DNA from 2 places in the Rossellomorea marisflavi genome. Region 1 is predicted to be linked to the other one. Evidence: a T-box and tRNA genes for the amino acid it is inferred to sense, from the RefSeq annotation. Region 1 holds a T-box; the other holds one or more tRNA genes.

The links. A T-box is a leader RNA that pairs with one kind of tRNA and senses whether it is charged. The one in region 1 lies ahead of leuS (leucine--tRNA ligase), so its partner is inferred to be a tRNA-Leu.
Region 2: it has a tRNA-Leu gene. The T-box ahead of leuS (leucine--tRNA ligase) is inferred to sense a tRNA for this amino acid. The anticodon was not compared.

The regions. Positions count from the first base shown of each region.
Region 1 is NZ_CP081870.1:3,135,498-3,139,909, forward strand. It holds gene leuS (leucine--tRNA ligase) at 1-2,136, opposite strand, end outside; T-box leader at 2,229-2,446, opposite strand; gene K6T23_RS16360 (3-hydroxybutyrate dehydrogenase) at 2,579-3,355, opposite strand; gene K6T23_RS16365 (GntP family permease) at 3,371-4,412, opposite strand, start outside.
Region 2 is NZ_CP081870.1:103,791-108,202, forward strand. It holds rRNA gene K6T23_RS00540 (23S ribosomal RNA) at 1-2,056, shown strand, start outside; rRNA gene rrf (5S ribosomal RNA) at 2,170-2,286, shown strand; tRNA gene K6T23_RS00550 (tRNA-Val) at 2,296-2,371, shown strand; tRNA gene K6T23_RS00555 (tRNA-Thr) at 2,478-2,553, shown strand; tRNA gene K6T23_RS00560 (tRNA-Lys) at 2,613-2,688, shown strand; tRNA gene K6T23_RS00565 (tRNA-Leu) at 2,699-2,783, shown strand; tRNA gene K6T23_RS00570 (tRNA-Gly) at 2,787-2,861, shown strand; tRNA gene K6T23_RS00575 (tRNA-Leu) at 2,873-2,961, shown strand; tRNA gene K6T23_RS00580 (tRNA-Arg) at 2,977-3,053, shown strand; tRNA gene K6T23_RS00585 (tRNA-Pro) at 3,058-3,134, shown strand; tRNA gene K6T23_RS00590 (tRNA-Ala) at 3,143-3,218, shown strand; rRNA gene K6T23_RS00595 (16S ribosomal RNA) at 3,380-4,412, shown strand, end outside.

The DNA.
Region 1 (4,412 bases):
CATATGAGGGGCGATCGGAGACAAGAGTTTAATGAAGCCTTCGACATATTCCTTTGGAAGTTCATCGGCTTTGTATGCATCGTTGATGAAGACCATGAGCTGGGAGATTCCCGTGTTGAAGCGGAGTCCTTCATAATCCTCGGTCACCTTTTTGACGGTTTGATGATAGGTTTTATCGAGTTTTTCATTCGGACGGTCCGTTACCTTTCCGCTGAGCTGCCCGTCTTCTTCCACAAGGAGGCGCCATACACGGTCAAGGAATCGTCTCGCTCCGTCAAGACCGTTTGTGCTCCATGCTACAGACGCTTCAAGCGGCCCCATGAACATTTCGTACAAACGGAGTGTGTCTGCCCCGTGTGACTCGACGATTTGATCCGGGTTGACGACGTTGCCTTTGGATTTACTCATTTTCTCATTGTTTTCACCAAGGATCATTCCCTGGTTAAACAGCTTCTGGAACGGCTCCTTCGTCGGTACCACACCGATATCGTAAAGGAATTTATGCCAGAATCGTGCGTATAGAAGGTGAAGGACGGCATGCTCGGCGCCTCCGATATACGTATCAACCGGAAGCCATTCCTTCATCTTCTCGGCATCTGCAAGGGCTTCTTTGTTGTGCGGATCGATGTAGCGGAGGAAGTACCAGCAGCTTCCCCCCCATTGTGGCATCGTGTTCGTTTCACGACGGCCCTTCTTACCTGTTTCGGGATCGGTGACGTTCACCCAGTCGCTGATGTTGGCAAGTGGGGATTCACCTGTGCCTGAAGGCTTGATTTCCGTCGTCTTCGGAAGGATCAACGGCAACTCGCTTTCAGGTACTCCTGTGGCCGTGCCATCTTCCCAGTGGATGATTGGAATCGGTTCACCCCAATAACGTTGACGGCTGAACAGCCAGTCACGGAGGCGATAGGTCACTTTTTTCGTACCGATACTCTTCTCTTCAAGCCACGCAATCGCCTTTGTGATGGCCTCTTCTTTCCCTAATCCATCGAGGAAGTCGGAGTTGACGTGATCCCCATCTCCTGTGTAGGCTTCCTTGTCGATATCTCCGCCTGAAACCACTTCGATGATGGGAAGATCGAATTCTTTTGCGAACTCATAATCCCGTTCATCATGTGCAGGTACCGCCATGATGGCTCCTGAACCGTAGCTCATGAGAACATAGTCGGCAATCCAGATCGGCATTTGTTTGCCATTCGCCGGATTGATGGCGTAGGCACCGGTGAATACACCCGTTTTTTCTTTGGCAAGATCCGTACGCTCAAGATCGCTCTTTGCTTTCACTTTGTCGAGATACGCTTCTACCTTCTCTTTTTGCTCCCCTGTTGTGATCTTTTCTACAAGGGGATGCTCCGGTGCAAGGACCGCGTAGGTTGCGCCGAAGATCGTATCGGGACGGGTGGTGAATACGTCGAATGATTCATCGTGGCCATCGATGTTGAAGACAACCTCCGCGCCTTCTGAACGTCCGATCCAGTTGCGCTGCATATCCTTGATGCTCTCCGGCCAGTCCACATCATTCAGGTCTTCGAGAAGACGATCGGCATAGGCTGTGATTTTAAGGATCCACTGTCTCATCGGACGGCGCTCGACCGGGTGGCCGCCACGTTCGCTCTTCCCGTCGATGACCTCTTCATTGGCAAGGACCGTACCGAGAGCAGGGCACCAGTTGACAGCTACTTCGTCCACGTATGCCAAACCTTTTTCATACAGCTTAAGGAAGATCCATTGCGTCCATTTATAGTAATCCGGATCCGTTGTATTCACTTCGCGGTCCCAGTCATAAGAGAACCCGAGGGATTTGATCTGTCTGCGGAAGTTGTTGATGTTCTGCTCCGTGAAGATGGCAGGATCATTCCCCGTATCCAGTGCATATTGTTCAGCCGGTAGGCCGAATGCGTCCCAGCCCATCGGGTGGAGGACATTGTAGCCCTGCATGCGCTTCATCCTTGAGAGGATGTCCGTCGCCGTGAAGCCCTCCGGATGTCCTACATGAAGCCCGGCTCCAGAAGGATATGGGAACATATCAAGGGCATAGAACTTTTTCTTCCCAGGGTCTTCCGTCGTTTTGAATGTCTTGTTTTCTTCCCAGTGTTTCTGCCATTTCGTCTCGACTTGCTTATGATTAAAACTCATCGTGAGACCTCCTTAGTGGTTTTACTTTCTTCGATAGCTGGAGATCGGGGCCATTGCCTTGAAATACAAAAAACTCCCGCCCCAAATAAGATATTTGGGACGAGAGTTTGGTTTATACTCCCGCGGTACCACCCACATTAGTGTACGCGCACTCAGCTTCATTCAACCATAACGCGGCAAACGGCAGATCCTACTCCATTCAGATCTGCGACTCAACAGGCGAGTTCATGAGGTCTTCCGATTGACTTTCACCAGCCGTCAACTCTCTGCTCCGGGACTCATCATTACTACTCCTGATCAACGTCTCATATAGTACTATCATATATATGGTCTATTTTAGTCAATTGTATACCTTCACGCAAGCCCTTTTTATTCTTGGGGTCCAAATAACAGGAAAAGCGGCGTTCACCTGTCACACCGGGGGAACGCCGCTTTCGATCTTCTATTGGACGGTGTAGCCCCCATCGAGTACGACCGATTGACCGGTCACGCCCTTCGCCGCATCACTGCAGAGGAATAGGGTGTAATCCGCAATTTCCTTCACATCGAGAAGGCGCTTCTGAGGAACAAGGGGGTAAATCACTTCTTCTACGACCTTATCGATCTCCACTCCCCTAGTGGAGGCAAGGTCTGCGAGCTGATTCCGGACGAGGGGGGTATCGACATACCCCGGGCATACGGAGTTGACCGTGATCCCCTGGTCTGCCGTTTCAAGTGCGGCAACCTTCGTCAACCCGATGACGCCGTGCTTCGCCGAATTATACGCAGCCTTGCCGGAAAAACCGATGAGGCCATTGATGGAAGCCATATTGATGATCCGTCCCCACCGCTGATCCCTCATATGGGGCAATACCGCCTTGATGGCCATGAAGGGTGCGGTGAGCATCACTTTGATGAGCAGTTCAAACTTTTCGGTGGGGAATTCGTCGATATGGGCGACGTGCTGAAGCCCTGCATTATTGATCAGCACATCGACCCGACCGTATGCCTCCACCGTCCTGTTTACTGCTCCGCGGATATCCTCTTCGGACGTCACGTCGCATTTAATGCCTTTGGCCTCGAAGCCCTCTTTACGGAGGGAGCTTGCAGCTTCTTCCACTTTCTTTTCATCAAGATCGGTCAGGACGACCTTCGCTCCCTTGACCGCGAACTCCCTGCCGATCTCATACCCGATGCCTTGCGCAGCTCCTGTGATGAATACGATTTTATTTTCTACCATGATGGAACTCCTTTCTTAAATACCTAATCCAAGTGAGAATAGGATGATGGCAATGACCACCCCTATCGCTGGCACGATGACCGTCAATGCCCCTACAGCCCCATAGGCCGCTTCATGGGTTTCATTACAGATCGAACGGATCGTCGTGACGACATAGCCATTATGCGGCAGGGAATCCAATGCCCCGGACGAAATCGATACGACCCTGTGCAGTGCTTCCGGATTCACACCCATATCCATGTAGTGAGGCGCGAGCAGTGGCAGCGCGATTGCCTGACCACCCGAGGATGATCCCGTCATACCGGCAATGACACTGACCGCTATCGCTCCCCCAATCAATGGAGACCCTGGGATGTTCGTCATAGCTGTAACAGCCGTTTCAAACGCAGGAACCGCTTTGGCCACACCGCCGAAACCGACGACTGCTGCCGTGTTTCCGATGGCGATCAGTGCACCGACCGTTCCTTCAGATACCGCTCCCCAGAAGCCTTTGAAATACTTCCTGTTCAGAAGATACGTCGTGATGACACCGCCAAGTAGGGCGATGATGAGCGCCGATTGCTTCAAAGAATCATGGAAAGCAAAGGATAATCCAAGGACGACGAGGAGCGGGATCAGACCCATGATCGGATTCGGAAGCGGACGCCCTTCATCGATGATTGGATCTTCTTTTCTCGCTTCAAAACGCTCCCCTTTGGCCAGTGCTTTCTTGATCATGCGTTTCAACCACCAGTAGCCGAACGAGGCCATGAAGACCGCGACGATGATGCTGACTTCCCATCCGGCATAAGGTGTGGTTCCAAGATATTCAATCGGGATCCAGTTCTGGATCTCCGGAGATCCGGCAGACGTCATCGTGAAGGTGACGGACCCGAGGGCCAGGGCAGCCGGGATGAAGCGCCTTGGAAGATCCGCCTGCTTGAATAGGCTCAGTGCCATAGGATAGACAGAAAAGGCGACGACGAACAGGCTGACTCCGCCATACGTCAAGATGGCACAGGATGCCACGACGGCAAGTACTGCATATTTCATTCCCATTTTCTCGACAACGAAGCGG
Region 2 (4,412 bases), 1.3 Mb from region 1:
AGCCTCATGTTGTAAGAGTCTTGGAGGTAGAGCACTGTTTGGACTAGGGGCCCTCATCGGGTTACCGAATTCAGACAAACTCCGAATGCCAAAGACTTATCCATGGGAGTCAGACTGCGAGTGATAAGATCCGTAGTCGAAAGGGAAACAGCCCAGACCACCAGCTAAGGTCCCAAAGTATACGTTAAGTGGAAAAGGATGTGGAGTTGCTTAGACAACCAGGATGTTGGCTTAGAAGCAGCCACCATTTAAAGAGTGCGTAATAGCTCACTGGTCGAGTGACTCTGCGCCGAAAATGTACCGGGGCTAAACGTATCACCGAAGCTGTGGATTGACACCGTTTGGTGTCAGTGGTAGGAGAGCGTTCTAAGGACTGCGAAGCTAGACCGTAAGGACTGGTGGAGTGCTTAGAAGTGAGAATGCCGGTATGAGTAGCGAAAGATGGGTGAGAATCCCATCCACCGAATGCCTAAGGTTTCCTGAGGAAGGCTCGTCCGCTCAGGGTTAGTCGGGACCTAAGTCGAGGCCGATAGGCGTAGACGATGGACAACAGGTTGATATTCCTGTACCACCTTTCTTCCATTTGAGCAATGGGGGGACGCAGGAGGATAGGGTAAGCGCACTGCTGGATATGTGCGTCTAAGCAGTTAGGCTGATGATGAGGCAAATCCCATCATCGTGAAGGCTGAGCTGTGATAGCGAGCGAATTATAGTAGCGAAGTTCCTGATTCCACACTGCCAAGAAAAGCCTCTAGCGAGGAAGATGGTGCCCGTACCGCAAACCGACACAGGTAGGCGAGGAGAGAATCCTAAGGTGAGCGAGAGAACTCTCGTTAAGGAACTCGGCAAAATGACCCCGTAACTTCGGGAGAAGGGGTGCTCTGGTAGGGTGCAAGCCCGAGAGAGCCGCAGTGAATAGGCCCAGGCGACTGTTTAGCAAAAACACAGGTCTCTGCGAAGCCGTAAGGCGAAGTATAGGGGCTGACGCCTGCCCGGTGCTGGAAGGTTAAGAGGAGTGCTTAGCGCAAGCGAAGGTGCGAATCGAAGCCCCAGTAAACGGCGGCCGTAACTATAACGGTCCTAAGGTAGCGAAATTCCTTGTCGGGTAAGTTCCGACCCGCACGAAAGGCGTAACGATCTGGGCACTGTCTCAACGAGAGACTCGGTGAAATTATAGTACCTGTGAAGATGCAGGTTACCCGCGACAGGACGGAAAGACCCCGTGGAGCTTTACTGTAGCCTGATATTGAATTTTGGCACAGCTTGTACAGGATAGGTAGGAGCCTTGGAAGCCGGAGCGCTAGCTTCGGTGGAGGCGTCGGTGGGATACTACCCTGGCTGTGTTGACATTCTAACCCGCGCCCCTTATCGGGGTGGGAGACAGTGTCAGGTGGGCAGTTTGACTGGGGCGGTCGCCTCCTAAAGAGTAACGGAGGCGCCCAAAGGTTCCCTCAGAATGGTTGGAAATCATTCGCAGAGTGTAAAGGCACAAGGGAGCTTGACTGCGAGACCTACAAGTCGAGCAGGGACGAAAGTCGGGCTTAGTGATCCGGTGGTTCCGCATGGAAGGGCCATCGCTCAACGGATAAAAGCTACCCCGGGGATAACAGGCTTATCTCCCCCAAGAGTCCACATCGACGGGGAGGTTTGGCACCTCGATGTCGGCTCATCGCATCCTGGGGCTGTAGTCGGTCCCAAGGGTTGGGCTGTTCGCCCATTAAAGCGGTACGCGAGCTGGGTTCAGAACGTCGTGAGACAGTTCGGTCCCTATCCGTCGTGGGCGCAGGAAATTTGAGAGGAGCTGTCCTTAGTACGAGAGGACCGGGATGGACGCACCGCTGGTGTACCAGTTGTCTTGCCAAAGGCATCGCTGGGTAGCTATGTGCGGAAGGGATAAGTGCTGAAAGCATCTAAGCATGAAGCCCCCCTCGAGATGAGATTTCCCATCACTTTATGTGAGTAAGATCCCTGAAAGATGATCAGGTAGATAGGTCAGAGGTGGAAGTGTGGCGACACATGGAGCTGACTGATACTAATCGATCGAGGACTTAACCAAAGTAAGACGAAGGAGGCGCTTCGCGTCTCCCGGACTGGACGATACGCCGGTAATGATTGACTATCAACCCTTTATCTAGTTTTGAAAGAACAATTCTTTCAATGGAATACCTGTCTGGTGACATTGGCGAAGAGGTCACACCCGTTCCCATGCCGAACACGGAAGTTAAGCTCTTCAGCGCCGATGGTAGTTGGGGGATCTCCCCCTGTGAGAGTAGGACGTCGCCAGGCGGTACATACGGAGGATTAGCTCAGCTGGGAGAGCATCTGCCTTACAAGCAGAGGGTCGGCGGTTCGATCCCGTCATCCTCCACCATAGTTTTTTCACGAAGCGTTAGCGAAGTGAAAATAACGTACCATAAAGAAGCTTTAACCTTTGCAATGTAGCTAAGGCAAAGCAAAAAGAATACACCATACACCTTGCCGGTGTAGCTCAACTGGTAGAGCAACTGACTTGTAATCAGTAGGTTGGGGGTTCAAGTCCTCTTGCCGGCACCACTTTTTTATGTTCTTTTGTATTTTCTTATGGGTATTTGTCCATTATAGAAAAGCAGCACGAGCCATTAGCTCAGTTGGTAGAGCATCTGACTTTTAATCAGAGGGTCGAAGGTTCGAATCCTTCATGGCTCACCATTTATATCATGCGGGTGTGGCGGAATTGGCAGACGCACCAGACTTAGGATCTGGCGCCGCAAGGCGTGGGGGTTCAAGTCCCTTCACCCGCACCATATGCGGAAGTAGTTCAGTGGTAGAACACCACCTTGCCAAGGTGGGGGTCGCGGGTTCGAATCCCGTCTTCCGCTCCATAATTGCCCTAGCCGGGGTGGCGGAACTGGCAGACGCACAGGACTTAAAATCCTGCGGTAGGTGACTACCGTACCGGTTCGATTCCGGTCCTCGGCACCAGTGAATTTCATATATGCGCCCGTAGCTCAATTGGATAGAGCGTTTGACTACGGATCAAAAGGTTAGGGGTTCGACTCCTCTCGGGCGCGCCATAATCGGGAAGTAGCTCAGCTTGGTAGAGCACTTGGTTTGGGACCAAGGGGTCGCAGGTTCGAATCCTGTCTTCCCGACCACTTTCTTTGGGGCCTTAGCTCAGCTGGGAGAGCGCCTGCTTTGCACGCAGGAGGTCAGCGGTTCGATCCCGCTAGGCTCCACCAATAAAATCATAAAAAAGTGTTGACAACTTGGTTGGAAACATGATAAGATGATTAAGTTGCTCAAGAAAAGCAACGAACATTTGAACCTTGAAAACTGAACAAAACAAGACAAACACGTCAACGTTAATTCTAGATTTATTTTAAAAGAGCTATTCAAACTTTTTATGGAGAGTTTGATCCTGGCTCAGGACGAACGCTGGCGGCGTGCCTAATACATGCAAGTCGAGCGGATCGATGGGAGCTTGCTCCCTGAGATCAGCGGCGGACGGGTGAGTAACACGTGGGTAACCTGCCTGTAAGACTGGGATAACTCCGGGAAACCGGGGCTAATACCGGATAACACCTACCCCCGCATGGGGGAAGGTTGAAAGGTGGCTTCGGCTATCACTTACAGATGGACCCGCGGCGCATTAGCTAGTTGGTGAGGTAATGGCTCACCAAGGCGACGATGCGTAGCCGACCTGAGAGGGTGATCGGCCACACTGGGACTGAGACACGGCCCAGACTCCTACGGGAGGCAGCAGTAGGGAATCTTCCGCAATGGACGAAAGTCTGACGGAGCAACGCCGCGTGAGTGAAGAAGGTTTTCGGATCGTAAAACTCTGTTGTTAGGGAAGAACAAGTGCCGTTCGAATAGGGCGGCGCCTTGACGGTACCTAACCAGAAAGCCACGGCTAACTACGTGCCAGCAGCCGCGGTAATACGTAGGTGGCAAGCGTTGTCCGGAATTATTGGGCGTAAAGCGCGCGCAGGTGGTTTCTTAAGTCTGATGTGAAAGCCCACGGCTCAACCGTGGAGGGTCATTGGAAACTGGGGAACTTGAGTGCAGAAGAGGAAAGTGGAATTCCAAGTGTAGCGGTGAAATGCGTAGATATTTGGAGGAACACCAGTGGCGAAGGCGACTTTCTGGTCTGTAACTGACACTGAGGCGCGAAAGCGTGGGGAGCAAACAGGATTAGATACCCTGGTAGTCCACGCCGTAAACGATGAGTGCTAAGTGTTAGAGGGTTTCCGCCCTTTAGTGCTGCAGCTAACGCATTAAGCACTCCGCCTGGGGAGTACGGTCGCAAGACTGAAACTCAAAGGAATTGACGGGGGCCCGCACAAGCGGTGGAGCATGTGGTTTAATTCGAAGCAACGCGAAGAACCTTACCAGGTCTTGACATCCTCTGACAACCCTAGAGATAGGGCTTT